Regions from separate parts of the Oceanobacillus sp. FSL K6-3682 genome, predicted to be linked through region 3. Evidence: riboswitches for the same ligand, from Rfam matches in the RefSeq annotation. Region 3 holds a riboswitch; each other region holds the start of a gene.
What was found. Region 3 has a riboswitch for S-adenosylmethionine ahead of MHH51_RS01210 (SDR family NAD(P)-dependent oxidoreductase). Riboswitches for the same ligand answer to the same signal wherever they lie in the genome.
Positions count from the first base shown of each region.

Region 1: another riboswitch for S-adenosylmethionine. It lies ahead of MHH51_RS10660 (methionine biosynthesis PLP-dependent protein); the one in region 3 lies ahead of MHH51_RS01210 (SDR family NAD(P)-dependent oxidoreductase).
Region 2: another riboswitch for S-adenosylmethionine. It lies ahead of MHH51_RS04195 (ATP-binding cassette domain-containing protein); the one in region 3 lies ahead of MHH51_RS01210 (SDR family NAD(P)-dependent oxidoreductase).
Region 4: another riboswitch for S-adenosylmethionine. It lies ahead of MHH51_RS08465 (MetQ/NlpA family ABC transporter substrate-binding protein); the one in region 3 lies ahead of MHH51_RS01210 (SDR family NAD(P)-dependent oxidoreductase).

Region 1 is NZ_CP150263.1:2,135,820-2,140,085, forward strand. It holds gene dacB (D-alanyl-D-alanine carboxypeptidase/D-alanyl-D-alanine-endopeptidase) at 1-220, shown strand, start outside; gene spx (transcriptional regulator Spx) at 464-871, shown strand; gene MHH51_RS10660 (methionine biosynthesis PLP-dependent protein) at 1,121-2,227, opposite strand; SAM riboswitch class I at 2,306-2,410, opposite strand; gene MHH51_RS10665 (hypothetical protein) at 2,735-3,586, shown strand; gene MHH51_RS10670 (NAD(P)/FAD-dependent oxidoreductase) at 3,792-4,266, shown strand, end outside.
Region 2 is NZ_CP150263.1:815,893-820,158, reverse strand. It holds gene MHH51_RS04200 (pyridoxal phosphate-dependent aminotransferase) at 128-1,303, shown strand; SAM riboswitch class I at 1,447-1,542, shown strand; gene MHH51_RS04195 (ATP-binding cassette domain-containing protein) at 1,677-2,696, shown strand; gene MHH51_RS04190 (methionine ABC transporter permease) at 2,698-3,360, shown strand; gene MHH51_RS04185 (alpha-hydroxy-acid oxidizing protein) at 3,376-4,266, shown strand, end outside.
Region 3 is NZ_CP150263.1:229,310-233,575, forward strand. It holds gene MHH51_RS01205 (Na+/H+ antiporter NhaC family protein) at 1-810, opposite strand, end outside; gene MHH51_RS01210 (SDR family NAD(P)-dependent oxidoreductase) at 863-1,627, opposite strand; SAM riboswitch class I at 1,727-1,828, opposite strand; gene MHH51_RS01215 (flagellar basal body rod protein) at 2,071-2,424, shown strand; gene MHH51_RS01220 (PspA/IM30 family protein) at 2,449-3,084, shown strand; gene MHH51_RS01225 (DUF898 family protein) at 3,210-3,548, opposite strand; gene MHH51_RS01230 (transposase) at 3,689-4,266, shown strand, end outside.
Region 4 is NZ_CP150263.1:1,671,458-1,675,723, forward strand. It holds gene MHH51_RS08460 (enoyl-CoA hydratase-related protein) at 1-772, opposite strand, end outside; gene MHH51_RS08465 (MetQ/NlpA family ABC transporter substrate-binding protein) at 944-1,759, opposite strand; SAM riboswitch class I at 1,855-1,965, opposite strand; gene MHH51_RS08470 (glutaminase) at 2,202-3,197, shown strand; gene MHH51_RS08475 (low molecular weight protein-tyrosine-phosphatase) at 3,388-3,858, shown strand; gene MHH51_RS08480 (YtxH domain-containing protein) at 3,872-4,168, shown strand.

The sequences.
Region 1 (4,266 bases), 1.9 Mb from region 3:
GGTCGGCGGTACATTACGGAAGCGGATGAAAGGATTAGAAGTTCGGGCGAAAACAGGAACGATTGAAGGGACCAGCACACTTTCCGGCTACTTAACAAACGTGAATGGAGAGCGGCTTATTTTTTCCGTATTATTTAATCATTTGTTAGATGAGGATAAAGGGAAAGAGCTGGAGGATGAATTAATAGCATTGTTGGCTGTAATAGAAAATTGGTCTTAAGGTAAAGGTATTGATAAATCAGGGGTTTAGGCAAATAACCGGCTTGAAAAATTGTATACTTTATATAAATTAAGCTTCATTTTATGTTTTTTTCATGGCCTTACCATAGTTTTACCACATTTCCATGCTAAAGTTGTAGCTAAGATAGATTAATGAAATGAAAAAAGCTAAAAAAAGTTGTCATTTCAAACATTATCATTTTGATTCTTGTAATGGATATGTCAAATAATAAGGAGAATGGATATGACAGTGCATATTTACGGAGTATCTTGCTCATCTACAAGAAAAGCGAGACAATGGTTTCGCAAACATGGGATTGCATATAAAGAACGTAATATTTTACACCAACCGTTGACTATTGAAGAATTGAAAAATATTTTACAAATGACTGTAGAAGGTACGGATGAGATTCTTTCAACCCGTTCTAAAATTTACAAAGAACTAAATTTGAATGTAGAGGAGCTTCCTTTACAAACCTTACTAAAATTAATCCATAAGTATCCGAGACTGCTGAAAAGTCCGATTCTGGTTGATGAAAAGAGATTCCAGGTCGGTTATCACGAGGAGGATATTCGTCAATTTTTACCTAGGAAAACACGGCAGCTTCAATGGTTACAATGGAAGGTAGATTTAGGATTGATAAAAGGTTAAATAAACCTTAAATAAACCTTAAATATCAGAATATACTATGGAATTGCGTAAGTTTTAAAGCTTTGAACAGAGTATGAAAGAGAATAGGTTTACTTTATAAAGAAAAATACGGGGCAGCCTCATATTGAGGTTGCCTCATTTTTGTAAATTTTTATCACAATGTAACACTCTTTGCCATTGTGGGTAATTAAATCGTCAGCTCGATTTCCTGGGAGAAGAGCCGGGACTTTTTTGAGTAAAGTTTTGTTTTTATTTTTTTTCGTCATCCTGCAATGCTTGTTCAATATCTGCTATCAAATCCCCGGCATCTTCAATTCCCACCGAGAAACGAAGAAGATCATTACCAATTCCCCGGCTGTTTCTTTCTTCTTCCGGCATATCAGCGTGTGTTTGTGTAGTGGGATAGGTAATAAAGCTTTCTACACCGCCCAGACTTTCGGCAAATACAATTAAGTTTAGATTAGCTAAAAAGGACCTTACCTGATCGGCATCTGCTAAACAAAAAGAAAGCATACCGCCTTTATTAGGATAATAAACCCGGCGGATTGCCGGATGCTTTTGCAAGTAATCCGCAACTTTCTGTGCATTTTCCTCATGACGCTGCATGCGAAGTGCAAGTGTTTTTAACCCTCTGACAAGAAGCCAGCAGTCTGATGCAGATAATGTTGCGCCGGAAGCGTTATGCATTTCAAATATTTTTTCAGACAGAGCTGGACTTTTTGTAACCACAATACCTGCCAGTACATCGTTATGACCGCCGATATATTTTGTTGCGCTATGAACAACAATATCTGCACCCAGTGTAATAGGCTGCTGCAGATAAGGGGTCAAAAATGTATTATCGACAATTAGCAGCAAATTATGTTTTTTTGCCAGTTTTGAGTATTTTTCAATATCTACTTCTTGCAGTAAAGGATTTGTTGGCGTCTCTAAAAATATCGCTTTCGTATTTTCGTTAATACATCGTTCTGTTTTCGAGATATCTTGACATTCATCATAGGTTACAGAAATATTATATGCTTTTTCAAAATGATCAAAAATTCGATAAGTACCACCATAAATATCTTTTGTTGCAATAAGATGATCGCCATGACGAAAAAGGGAGGAGAGGATTAATTGAATAGCAGCCATCCCTGAACTGCAGGCAAAAGAAGCATCCCCTTCTTCCAGTTTTGCAAATCCATCCTCTAATACGGACCTTGTTGGATTTTTGGTACGGGAATAATCATAACCGGTAGAATGACCGATGCCTTGATGCTGATATGCTGTTGACATATAAATAGGCGGATTTATTGCTCCTGTACGTTCATCTGTTTTGTTACCTAGCTGTACTAACGCAGTTTCTAATTTTTTCATCTTTCATTCAGCCTCCTTAGAAATAAAAAAACCTTCTTATTTTAGGAATAAGAAGGGTATAACATCCGTATCATACGCTTCTTATCTTTAAAGGGATAGACCCTTCTGGAATTAGCACCTTGCTATGACAAGCTGGTTGCTGAGACATCATCGGGCCAGTCCCTCCGTCTCTCTGGATAAGAATTAAAATTTTATTCATTTATAATTACGTTTACTGTACAAGAGCCAGGAAAAAAAATCAAGTTTTATTTTGGAGAATATTCAAAAGCAGACTTCAGTCATACCAAGCTTTTACTCTATAGAATAATGAAGAGCAGGAAATAAGAATTCAAAAAAACGCGAAAAGTATTTGAAAAGGTATGAGATGAAGATTACAATAGTAGTGTTAGTATTTATTTGAATAATGTATTGCAAATTAGACACTCAATTAAAAAGATTATGAAGGTCTGAAATAAAAAGGGTGAAAAAGCAACAGTATGAAAATATATTAAAAAAGGAAGAAGATATATGCGTAAAAAAAAGCTATTATTGGTTAACATTTGTATGTTAACAGGATGTATCATTATCGTCGGTATCGGGATTTATAATGAAAATCGCTCCACACAATACCAGATGGAGCTGAATACCCGGGTCGGAGAAGCTGCAAATGGACAAACTGGCGAAAGTGTAGAGCTTTTTACAACTTCATGGGAGAATAAATTGTTATCAAATAATCAGCAAATTTATCAGACTGTCGATTTAAATAATCATCATAATTCTCAAGATGATGAAGTAGAGGTACAGGAAGATACAAACACGGCTCAAGAAACAGAAATTCAGGACGAAGCTTATGCAGTACAAGAAACAGAAGTGAAAAGTGAAACTTATTCAACTTCTGAGGAAGAACCTTCTTCCCAAATAACAAAAGGTGAAAGCAATCAAGCACAAACTGAAGAGAAAGAGCAAAGTAATAATTATTCCAATGAAAGAAACACTGCCGGTGGTGAAGCGAATAATTCAAAGGAAAAAACAGAAGCAGATCGTTATCAAAGCTCATCAGCATCTGGCAGCAAGATACACTCTGATGAAAATAAAAAGCCTTCTGATTCTAGTGGCTCTAAATCCGAAGATACAGAAGATACTGTAAAAGAAAATAATAATCCACCAGAAAATACAGAGGACAATCCAGACAAAGATAGCGACAAAGAAGAAGGCACAGGAGGTAAAGAACCTGAGCCGGGAAAAGATGAAGAAGATTTAGATGAAGAGGACAATGAAGAAGTAAATGAAGATACAGAAGATACTTCTGATCAGGAACCGGATAATGATGAATCTAAAGATGATGACAACAAGAGCGTAGCAACGGTTTACTCTGAGTAAATAATTATATACTATGTTTTTTTTAAATCTGAATATAATCGAAAACAAAAAAAGACAAAAAGAGATTTTTTAAAGAAATTACAATGAATATTAGCCTATTTCAACAAAATTTGATATTATATTAATTGCAGTAACTATTTATATGGATAGTTCGTTATTACATTAAATTTGATTTATGGAAGATAGAAAGGAAGGAAGATGAATTATGAGTAAACCAAAAGTAGTTGTGCTTGGTGCAGGCTATGCCGGATTAGTTGCCACAAGACGTTTAACTCAACAGCTGTCTCCTGAAGAAGCTGAAATTGTTTTAATTAACAAACATAATTATCACTATGAAAGTACATGGTTACATGAGGTTGCAGCGGGTACTATTAACCCGAATCAGGCACGTTTTATGCTTACAGATGTTGTTAACCCTAAGCGTGTCCGTCTAATTTACGATACAGTAACAGAAGTGAAACGCGAAGATAAACGTGTTGTTCTTGAAAACAGCGAAGTAGCTTATGATTATCTTGTATTTGCTTTAGGGTTTGTTTCTAATACATTTGGCATTCCAGGAATGGAAGAGCATGCATATGCGATTACTGACATAGATTCCAGCCGTTTGATCGCTGAACATATCGAATATCAGTTTGCTCAATACTCTTCAAGCGAAGAAAAACGCGATGAACAAATTTCAA
Region 2 (4,266 bases), 590 kb from region 3:
ACAATCTCTCTGCAAACTTATACTATTATATATAATTATAAAGTGAAAATTCATTCAGTCAGGAAATCCTCTGCCAGGTAGACTGAGAAAACATTTACAAATTATAGTATAAAGAGGTCGATAGATTATGAAATTATCCCGTCGTGTAGAACAGCTTCCTTCCCAATTCTTTGCTGCACTTGCAGGTAAAGTAGCTGCTGCAATAGCAGAAGGAAGAGATATTATTAACTTAGGTCAAGGAAATCCAGATCAGCCTACGCCACCGCATATTATCCGCGCCCTTCAGGAAAGTGTTGAAAATCCTGTTACACATAAATACTCTCCTTTCCGTGGTACAGATGAATTAAAGCTGGCTGCAGCACAGTTTTATAAAAGAGAATATGATGTTGATCTAGATCCCGCTTCAGAAATTGCTATTTTATTTGGCAGTAAAATCGGCTTAGTAGAACTTCCTTTAGCTCTAATGGATCAGGGTGAATTAATGCTCTTACCTGATCCAGGATACCCGGATTATCTGTCCAGTGTACCATTAGCAGATGTTACTTATGACACCTTTCCGTTATTAGAAGAAAACGATTTTTTACCGGACTATACTGCCTTAACAGATGAACAGAAAAAACTTGCTAAGCTATTATATCTCAACTATCCGAATAACCCGACCGGAGCAGTTGCAACAAAGGAATTTTTTGAAGATACCATTGCATTAGCGCAGAAAAATGATATTGGAATCATCCATGATTTTGCATATGGCGCAATCGGGTTTGACGATTATCAGCCGGTGAGCTTCCTGCAAACAGAAGGCGCAAAAGATGTTGGCGTTGAGCTATATACCCTCTCCAAAACATATAATATGGCAGGCTGGCGCGTCGGGTTTGCTGCCGGAAATAAAGATATGATTGAAGCTATCAATATTCTGCAGGATCATTTATTTGTCAGCCTTTTTCCAGCTATCCAAAAGGCTGCTGCCGAAGCATTATCAGGTGACCAAAGCTGCGTTACCTCTCTTGTAAAGCTTTATGAACAGCGCAGAAATGTTTTACTGGAAGAATGCAAACGCATCGGCTGGGATGTAACAGCTCCAAAAGGCTCCTTCTTTGCCTGGCTTCCAGTGCCGGCAGCATTTACAAGTGAAGAATTTGCGGATTATTTATTAAAGGAAGCAAATGTAGCCGTTGCAGCAGGTAATGGTTTTGGGAAAACCGGGGAAGGTTATATACGTGTCGGATTACTTGTCGAGGACGAGCGTATTCGTGAAGCAATTTGCCGTATTGAAAAACTTGACTTATTTCAAAATAAGCATTGACGAAACATATAAAATAGGCTATTTTTAAATAATACAATTCTATAATTGCGAGTTCAAAAAATGCCACTGAAAAAGCTATGTCACAGATGAGATTGACCGCTTTACCTCAGGGACTTCTTGAACATCCTCTATAAATAATATATCTCTTATCCAGAGTAGCTGAGGGACTGGCCCGTTGAAGCTCGGCAACCTTAAAAAGGTGCTAATTCCAGCAAGACATTCGTCTTGAAAGATGAGAGCAGAAAATAAGACCATATTTTCGGGCCTCTCTTTCAACAGAGAGGCTCTTTTTATGAATTGTGCAGATATTATATTAAAGCGCACAGATGATAACATCCCCCCGCTTAAAAATAGAAAGGCAGGAAGAACATCAATGATTAAGTTAGAGAATGTCACAAAAATTTTTCCGTCCAAAAAAGGAAAAGATGTTACTGCATTAGACAATGTAACGATTTCTGTCAATAAAGGAGAAATCCATGGCGTGATCGGCTATAGTGGTGCAGGAAAAAGTACATTAATACGCTGTGTCAATTTACTGGAAACGCCATCTAAGGGAAAGGTATGGATTGACGGAATTGATTTAACAAAACTATCAAAAGAAAAGCTTCGGCAAACAAGACAAAAAGTCGGCATGATTTTTCAGCATTTTAATTTATTAAAAACAGCTACCGTCTACGACAATATTGCAATCCCTTTAAAATTACTCGGCGTACCGAAATCAAAGATTGCTGAACGAGTTGTTAAATACCTTGAAATTGTTGATTTAGTTGAGAAAAAAGATTCTTACCCTGCTCAGCTTTCCGGTGGTCAGAAGCAGCGTGTAGCTATTGCAAGAGCACTTTCTCAGGAACCACAGGTGCTCCTGAGTGATGAAGCAACCAGCGCATTAGACCCCGAAACAACCAATTCCATTCTCGAGCTATTACTAAAAATTAATGCAGAGCTCGGGATTACAATTCTATTAATCACGCATGAAATGAACGTTATTCAAAAAATATGTGATTATGTATATGTTATTGAAAATGGAAATCTTATTGAACAAGGGTCTACGATTGAATTATTTACAAAGCCAAAACAACCGACAACAAAAAAATTCCTCAATACAATTTCACAGCGGAAATTATCTGACCGTCTGGTTAATGAATTGAAGCTGGAAGGAAAAGTTGTTCGTCTGACCTTCCTGGGCGAAAATACAGGACAGCCGCTGTTATCCAAGGTTACACAGCAATTTTATGTAGAGCCAAATATTCTGACAGCAAATATTATCGAATTAAAAAATGGAATTGTCGGTAATATCGTCGTTCATTTGATTGGTAATGATCATCAAGTAGAACAATCACTCTCTTTCTTGCAGGAACAAGGCGTAGAGATAGAAGAATTGGGGGTAAACTAATATGCAATCATTTATTGATCAATGGCTGCCAATATTTTACGAAGCAATAAAAGATACATTTCTAATGGTTGCTATTTCTCTTGCTTTCTCAGTACTTATAGGTATCATTTTAGCCATCATCTTAATTTTGACACGTCCCGGGCAACCCTTGCAAAATAAATTTGTCTATCAGTTTTTTAATTTACTAATAAATGTCATTCGTTCGATTCCGTTTATTATTCTTTTATTTTTTATGCTTCCATTCACCAAATTCGTAGTAGGCACCTCTATTGGTGTGGAAGGAGCTATTGTACCACTCGTTGTTAATGCTGCTCCATATATAGCCAGACTTATTGAATCTTCCTTGCTGGAGGTAAACCAAGGTGTTATTGAAGCATACCGTGCAATGGGGGTAAAAACACATCACATCATTTGGAATGTTATGCTTCGTGAAGCCAGACCGGCAATTGTACTGGCTTTAACCATTGCAACAATCAGTCTTATCGGGGCAACAGCTATGGCAGGCCTTGTTGGTGCCGGGGGCTTAGGTGACCTTGCATACAGATTTGGACATCTGCGTTATGAAACAGATGTGATGTATGTCACTGTTATTCTCCTGATTATTATCGTCCAAGGTATCCAATCTATCGGAAACCGGCTTGCGGCGCGGATGAAAAAAGATTAAACGGAGGTAAAAAATATGTCAGTATCATCGCAAAAAGGCTCTTTTCTAGAGCATATAACTATACAGGATTCCTTTCCTATCGGACCCGAACAGCTTGAAGCTGCAGCAAAGCATACCTTACCTGAAGAAGTGTTTGGTCACATCCGCTCCGGCGCCGGCGGTGAGGAAACATTAAGAAAAAATAGAGCGGCCTTTGAGCAATATTCCATTATTCCAAGATGTTTAAGTAATGTATCTCAGGTGGACACATCTATTCGTATTCTTGGAAAAGAATATGCTTTTCCATTTATGGTGGCTCCCATCGGCCATTTAAAAATGGTCCATGAGGAGCCCGACTTTGCCATTGCAAATGTGGCTGCCTCTATGAATATTCCATATATTCAAAGCACCGTTACTGCCAGGTCTATCGAAGAGGTCTCAGAGGCTGTGCCTGAAGGACCAAAATGGTTTCAATTATATTGGTCAAGTAATGATGCTATTTCCTACAGCATGGCAGAACGGGCAGAAAAAGCAGGCTATGAAGCGATTGTAGTAACTGTGGATACAGTAATGCTTGGATGGCGGGAAGATGATATGCGCTATCAATATTCTCCCTTGAAAAAAGGGTATGGAAAAGCCAACTATGTACAGGATCCAGCTTTTCAAAAAGGACTGAAAGAAGGCCAGAATGAAATTGATTCAATTATCGAGAATCTGCATCATCCACATCTTCACTGGGACAACATAGCAGAGTTACATCAGCGTACAAATCTGCCAATCTTTTTAAAAGGTATTCTTCATCCGGGAGATGCAAAACAGGCTATAGAGGCCGGGATTGACGGGATTATTGTTTCTAATCATGGTGGCAGACAAATGGACGGGATTATTCCAAGTCTGGAAGCATTACCGGCTATCCGTAAAGCTGTC
Region 3 (4,266 bases):
GGTAAAAGAACCATTGAGCAATCCAATAATACCGGCTAGAATAGTTCCTCCGAATAGAACAATGAGTACATTGATTCCGATAAGCGCACAAACTAATACAGCAATATAAGGCAAAACTTGAATAAATTCATAAGGATATTCACCAGTTAATTCAACGGAGCTCCCACGAGTGATAAACCAAAGAATAATAGATGTAACTATTGCTCCCGGTAAAATAATAAAAAAGTTTGTCTTAAATTTATCACTCATTTTTGTATGCTGTGTCCGTACAGCAGCGATGGTTGTATCTGAAATCATAGATAAATTGTCTCCGAACATTGCTCCACTGATTACTGTCCCCATTGCTAGTGCCAGTGGAATGCCGGTTTGCTCAGCAATACCTATGCCGATAGGGGTAAGTGCAGCAACAGTTCCCATAGAAGTCCCCATGGAAAGAGAGATAAAACAACCGACAATAAACAGGCCGACCATCAAATAATTACTTGGAATGAACGACAGTCCCATATTAACTGTTGATTCAACGGCACCCATTTCTGAAGCGGTCTGGGCAAATGCCCCAGCCAAAATAAAAATAACTACCATTAACATGATATTTGGATGTCCTGCACCTTTGGTGAATATCTCCAGCTTTGCAGTAAGTTTTTCTTTTCGATTCATTGCTAGTGCCGCAGCTGATGCAATAATGATAGCAACATTAATTGGCATGTTGGAAAAGTCGCCTGTGATTAATCCAGTGCCAATAAATAAAAGTACAAAAATAAGTAATGGTAAAAGCGCCAATAAGCTTCCTTTATTTTCTTGATTACCCATTGAAATCCTCCTGATTTTTTATCTGTTTAAGATAATGGAATATAAAAAACGATTAGTTCATGGTCATACCGCCGGTAACATTTACTCCTTGCCCTGTCATATAATCCGAATAAGTGGATGCCAAAAAGATAACAACATTTGCAATATCCTGTGGAACCCCTGTTCTTCCTAAAGGGACCTGAGAATTATCCTCGAGTTCAATTGCCTCCGCATTAACTTTTCGAAGCTCACAGCCAATCGTTCTTTCTGTCCTCTTCATATCTGTTTCAACGATACCTGGGCAGACGGCGTTCACATTGATTTTATCCTTAGCCAGCTCTAGAGCAGCAACCTTGGTCATACCAAGAACAGCATGCTTTGAAGCGACATAGCTCCCCATAAGCCGGTATCCGTTTTTGCCGGCCTGTGAAGAAATATTGATAATTTTTCCGCCTTCTCCCTGCTGTTTAAGGGCATTAGCCGCCGCCTGCATACAGAGGTAGACTCCTTTTGCATTAACATCCATTGTTTTATCCCAATCATTTTCCTTTATATCAACAAAATAATCCATTGTAGAAATTCCAGCATTATTTACTAAGATATCTAATCTGCCAAAATGATCTGTCACATGCTTGACCATATTGTCTACCTGATCACTTTTTGATACATCGGTGGCAATATATAAAACATTAGCTGCTGCATTTGCAGGCGCATCTATTTTGTCAGCTACAGCAACCTTTGCCCCGCAATCCAGAAGTGCCTCTACAATTGCCTTGCCAATTCCGTTAGCTCCACCAGTTACAATCGCAACCTTACCTGTTAAATCCATTGTGTACATCACGAACATTCCTTCCCTTCATTGCTGGAATAAAAAGCAAAACAAAAACCCCTTCTTAAATCAAAAGAAGAGGTAAAAATGAAATAAATTATTTTTCTCTTCCTATCTCTAAGCTTTGATGCTACTGGAATTGGCACAGTACTAATATAGTCCGCTGCCGAGGCTTCGAAGGGCCAGTCCCTCCACCTCTCTAGATAAGAAATTATATACTTATAGAATATGAATTTTGTAATTAATAGTAATAAGATACAAGAAATAAATTTGAAAGTCAATATTTGTTGTGGAATTACCTTTCCAATTTTGTTCTTTTCGAATATCCTGTTTAACTGTAGTTTAGAAGCAAATAGACCTTAAGGCTTAGACAAAGATATTTCTCAGGCTCATTACGGGGAAGTGCCAAAACCGATAAGATAAAGATACGATAACGAAAGGGGAAAAACAAAATGAAAAAATTCATGTTGTTTGTCGGAGGACTGATCGCGGTGCTTGTCCTTCTAGCAAATTTAGGCCCAATGGTATTACTGGCATTAAGCGTATGGCTACTATATATATGCTTTAAAAAATTTATGAGCACAGATTCAACTGCTGCAAAAGTAGGTTGGGCGATACTCGGATTAGTTGTAGTGAGCATTACATTCTCTAATATTTATGCTGTTTTAGGTGTTGCAGCAGCATATGCGCTTTACCTTATCTATAAAAATTGGAACACGCCGGAAAGCTCTGTTGTCCACGAAATAAAAGAAGATGATGACCCATTTACGAATTTTGAAAAACAGTGGGCGGAGTTAAACAAATAAAAATCATAAAAGGAGAGATTGATTATGTCAACAAATATTTTCACTCGAATGAAGGATACGATTTCAGCAGATTTACACACAATGATGGATAGAAAGGAGCAAAAGAATCCAATTGCTGCGCTTAATCATTATTTACGCCAAAGTGAACAGGAAAAAGAAAAAGTAAGAAAGCTGATTGACCGCCAATTTAAATTAAAAGAAGAGTTTACACGTGAGTATATGAAAGCACAGGAACTTGCGGATAAACGCTTAAATCAAGCACAAATCGCAGATCGTGCTCAGGAAGAGGAAATGCATGAATTTGCTCTAAAAGAGCATGAAGAATATCAAAACCGTGCAGATCGTATGAAAGCATCCAGAGAAGTAGCTATTACTGAGCTTGAAAACCTGGAGCAGAAATACGAAGAGATGAAGCACCGCTTAAAGGATATGCACCTGCGCCGTATGGAACTGATGGGACGTGAAAATATCGCAAAAGCGAATCATCAAATTAATCGGGTAGCGGAAGAGTCACCAGAAAAACCATTCTCTAAGTTTGCAGAAATGGAGCAGTATATTGAAAACCTGGAGTACAAAGTAAACAGCTCATACTATCGAAGCACGTTTGACAACAAAATTGCAGCAATTGAGAAGAATTTAGATGAAAAGGAAACAAACTAGAGCGCATAGACAGAAGCGAAAAAATTAAAAAGTGTTCTTAGCAGCTCAAACAGCACTCCCCTCATTGCCAATTGGTAATGAGGGGAGTGCCTATTTTGAAAACCAAAATAATTGCAGTATAAAAATTAATTAATAAAATTAGTATGGCGTACTTTCCAATCTTCCAGTTTAATAAACACCCAGAATCCATAGATACCTAATGTGATAATCGTTAAAAGCCACCATTTGATCCAGTTGCCGAAAAGGCCAACAGCTGAACCTGAAAAATGCATCCGTTTGCCATCAACAACTGTATGATTTATTCTCCAACCATAAATCATTGTAATTGACCACGGATAACAAATTCCTAGGGTAAAGACCGTCACTAATGTCCCAAGAATAACCCAGCCAATGAATTGAAGTAATCCGCCATCAAAGAAGCTGGTTCTTCCTTTAAATGTTTCTACTCTCTCATTCTCCACTATTAACTCCCTGCTCTCTATGTAAATGATGCTGTATATTCTACCAGAAAATAGAAGGGAAATCGATACTTAATTGTATTGTAGTAGGTTTTTCGTGGGAATATTGGTAACATAAAGACAATTCAAACAAAGGAAGTGTGCCATTGTTTACAACGCCCATCATTTTAGAAGAAAAAACAGACTACATGAAGCATGACCGGCTGACGAAAAAGCTGATACAAGAGTTTTTTGAGGAGTTCATCGAAGGCTTTTTCCCCGAACTTTACCCCTATATTGATTTCTCCAAGGTGACATTCCTTGAACAAGAAGTATACTTGGACTACATCAATGGCCGCAGGAAGGAAATAGATATTCTCGCTGAAGTAAAGCTGAATCACCAGGACAAAATCCTCCATATTCACACCGAAGCACAGTCAATTCATGAAGATGATTTCCCCGAAAGAATGTATCTCTATTTTTCTTACCTCTACGCCAAACACCGCAAACCGATTCAACCCATCGCCGTTTTGAGTTATACTAGAGAAAAAGAAGAACCAACTCAATTCCAAATTAATACACCTACACAAAACGTACTTCAATTTAATTTTTTACAATTACATTTAACCAAGAAAAACTGGAAGGAATATATTCAATCAGACAACCCGGCGGTGGCAGCGTTACTCAGTCAAATGGGCTATGAAGAGCATGAACGTGCTCAGGTAAAGCTAGGATTTCTGCGCAT
Region 4 (4,266 bases), 1.4 Mb from region 3:
AAAAATCTGGTTTCCGTTTTTCTAAAAAAGCCTGAATGCCTTCTGTGTAATCATTTGAGCTGTAAGAGTCTAAGACAAGATTTGCGATATCTTCTGTTTCCTGATTTTCACCATCAATAATTGCCTGGATGACCTGTTTAATTCCTGCATTGGCAACAGGGGATTTTTGAAGCACGCGTTTTACAAATTTATTAACATCCTGCTCGATTTCATCAGGTTTACAGATAAAATCGACAAGGCCGATTTCTTTGCCTTTTTCTGCCGTAATTAATTCTGCTGTATAAAGTAATTTCTTCGCTTGTGATGGTCCAACCAGATTAAATAGACGTTTGGTGCTTGTCAGATTGTAAATAATTCCAATATTGGCTGCTGTAATGCCAAGCTTGCTTCCTTGCGTTGCAAAGCGAAAATCACATGAATTAGCCAGTTCGAGTCCTCCACCGATGGCAAGTGTTTGAATTAATGCTGCTGTCGGTCTGGGAAAGCGATAGAGCTTTTCAATAGCCCCAAGTGCAAAATCGTTATATGCTTTCGCTTTTTCAGCATGAAGGCGGACTTCCAGAAATTCAGAAATATCTGCGCCGGCAGAAAACGCAGTATCATCAACACCTCGAAGGATAAGGAACTTCACTGTTTGATCTTCTTTTAATTCATCTAATAAATCCTCAAGGTGACGGAACATCTCCAGAGAGAAGCAGTTCTTTTTTTCTGGCCGATTAATGACAATGGTTGCAATGGAGCCATTTCTTTCGATATAAAGATAATTAGACATACAAGATAAATCCCTTCGCAAATATTATTTTTGTCAGTATCCAGATATGTATTGATAGAGGTAATGTGAAACTTTATTTGGGGGGAAGTTATTTTTCATCCCCCGCTTAAAATGGGTATAACTTCTTTTTTCTTGAAGTAAGAGTCATACAGCTAGTTGTTAATAGATATTTTAATCCTCCCAGCCGGGGATAATGGAGCCTTCAAATTCTTCTTCAATAAATGCTTTTACTTTATCAGACTGATAAGCATTAACCAGTGTTTCTACGACTGGATCATCTTGATTCTCCGCACGGACCACAATGTAGTTTACATATGGAGAGTTTGTGGATTCCAATAAGATAGCATCATCTTTTGGACTGATTCCGGCCCCTAAAGCAAAGTTCGTATTAATCGCAGCAGCGTCTACTTCACTTAATTGGTTAGGAATCTGTGCAGCGTCTAATTCTACAAATTCCAGCTCGAGCGGATTATCAACAACATCATGAATAGATGCAGTTTCTTTGTTTTCTTCATCCAGTGTAATTAGGCCTGCTTCTTCTAAAATAAATAGAGATCTGCTTCCATTAGACGGATCATTAGGAAGCCCGAATGTTGCGCCTTGAGGGAGATCATCAATATTATCATATGTTTCTGAGTAAACCCCCATTGGATTTAAAATAGTTTCTCCGACTGGTACTAAATCTGTATCATGGTCTTCATTGAATTCATCTAAAAATGGTTTATGCTGATAGCTGTTTGCATCCAAATCACCTTCAGCTAACGTTGTATTTGGCAGTACATAATCAGAGAATACTTTTATTTCTATCTCAAGACCGTCTTCTGCAGCTACCTCTGCAGCAGCTTCTAAAATTTGTTCCTGCGGCCCGGCAGTAACACCGACAACAAGCTTATCTTCACTGAGTGCTTCAGCATTTTCCGCGTTATTGCCGCAGGCAGCAAGTATTCCGAATAATAAAATAACAAATAATAATGCTAATTTCTTCATGTTTTTCCACCTCATATTCGTTTTTAAATAAAAAAAGAAAGCCTCTCTTACTTTGAATTAAAGAAAGAGAGGCTTGTCCAATGTACAAATTTCCTCTCTCATCTTCCAAAACGTATCGTTTTGCAGGATTTAGCACCTTTTTATGCATAAACATAAAAGGTTGCCGAGCTTCAACGGGCCAGTCCCTCAGCTACTCTTGATAAGAGATATATGGATTCAATTTTATTATTAAGTAATAACTTAATCTAAATTCTCATTTAAGTCAATACTTTTTTAATTATTATAATTTTATTTGTTTTTAAATAGTATTATTTCTTTTTAAGACACAAATAATTAATATTAAATATGTTAATGGGTAAATAATTGTTATATGGGGTATAGTTCAAATAAGGATATTCATGAATTTATCTGTACAATTATAATAGAAGCGGGGTGTCAATACATGGTACAAGGATATGTAAATTTAAATACTGAAAAAAATAAACAGTGGCTCCAGGAATATGTAGATAATTGGGTGACCTTTTTTAAGAAACAAACAGACACTGGGAAGGTTGCTGATTACATACCGAAATTAGAGGAAGCAGACCCTGATGCTTTAGGTATTACAATTATTGGTAAGGGAGGAATGCAGATCCGTTCAGGAGATTTAAATCACTCCTTCTCCATTCAAAGTATATCCAAGGTTTTAAGTTTTATTGTTGCATGTATTGATAGGGGAATAACTTATATCTTGCAGCGTGTAGATGTAGAGCCGACTGGAGAAGCATTTAATTCCATTATGCATTTGCAGATTAACAATCCGAAGCGCCCTTTTAATCCTTTGGTAAATTCAGGAGCGATTACAGTATCTTCTTTATTAAATGGAAATACATCAGATGAGAAGCTGGAGCCACTATTTAACTTAATGGAAAAAATAATTGGCTACAGACCTGAAATAGATGTAGATGTTTATGTCTCTGAACGAGATACATCGATGCGTAATCGAGCTATCGGTTATTATTTGCTGGAAGAGGGATATTTGGAATCGGATTTAGGGGTAACATTGGAAACTTATTTTAAACAATGCTCTATTAATATTACAACCGATGACTTGGCCCGTATTGGCCTGGTTCTTTCAAACGATGGGATTCATCCTGATACAGAAGAAATAATTATTCCTAAGAACGTAGCTCGAATTGCCAAATCTCTGATGTTAACATGTGGTATGTATGATGCTTCCGGGAAATTTGCCTCCTATGTCGGAATTCCAGCAAAAAGTGGTGTTTCTGGCGGTATTTTAGCAGTTGTACCGCCAAGGGTCCGTAATAATGATTTGCCATTTTTAGATGGCTGCGGTATTGGTGTGTTTGGGCCGGCGTTGGATAAGCAGGGAAATAGTGTTGCAGGAATTAAATTGCTCCGTCATATTGCAAACAGCTGGGATATGAGCGTATTTTAAAGGCTGTATCTTTTCGACAAAAATGGAAGCAGGATAACAACTTTCTACAATTAACTCTTTGCTTATCGGTCTAAGTTGCTTATAATAGAGTTACAGCAAAACACCCTAAACTTATTGTATACCGTTTAGGGTGTTAATTGGGAAGAGCTTATTTTTTAAGCCAACGCGAGATGAATGGGGTGAAAAACGATTGGTACGTGTATTATTTGTTTGTTTAGGTAATATTTGCCGTTCCCCTATGGCAGAAGCGATATTCAGGGATCTTGTAAAGAAAGAGCAGCTGGTAGATAGCGTGCAGGTTGATTCTTGCGGGACAGGAGATTGGCATCTCGGACAATCACCCCACCCGGGAACAAAGGAAATACTTGACCAGCAGGGCATTTCCTATGATGGAATGGAATCAAGACTGCTTACAGCAGATGATTTTAATCAATTTGATTACCTGGTTGCAATGGATCAGAATAATTATAATACGCTTATCGGGTCTAACCACCATGAGGGAACAGCGATTGTGAAATTAATGGAGTTTGTGGAGGACATAGAAGAAGATGATATTCCTGATCCATATTACACAGGAGATTTCGGACAGACGTATCGGTTAGTTTCAGATGGCTGTTACGGATTACTTCAATTTTTAAAAGAAAAGCATCATTTAAATTAAAGGAGAGATAATAATGGGAAAACGTAAAATTATTTTAGGTGTCGTTGCAGGAGCAGTTATTGGAGGAGCAGCATCATTATTTGATAAAGAAGCACGCAGTTATGCATGCGGAAAAGTAAAAGATATGAAAGCTGCATCATCTTATTATATCAGCAATCCTTCCGAAGCAATTCAAGGCCTGCAAAAAACAGTGGATAAGGTGAATCATGTTTTTGAAAGTGGATCTTCTAATGCTATGAACGCTTTAGAGCAAGTGGAGCAAACACTAGATAAAGTTACGAATAAATATTCAGGTAAAGCAATAGATTAATACAGGATGTTCAAAAGTAAGGGTTGATGGAAGGATAAGAATGTAAAAAAATAAAATGTTACCTTTATTTCGTATTGAGATAAAGATTTTAACATCTC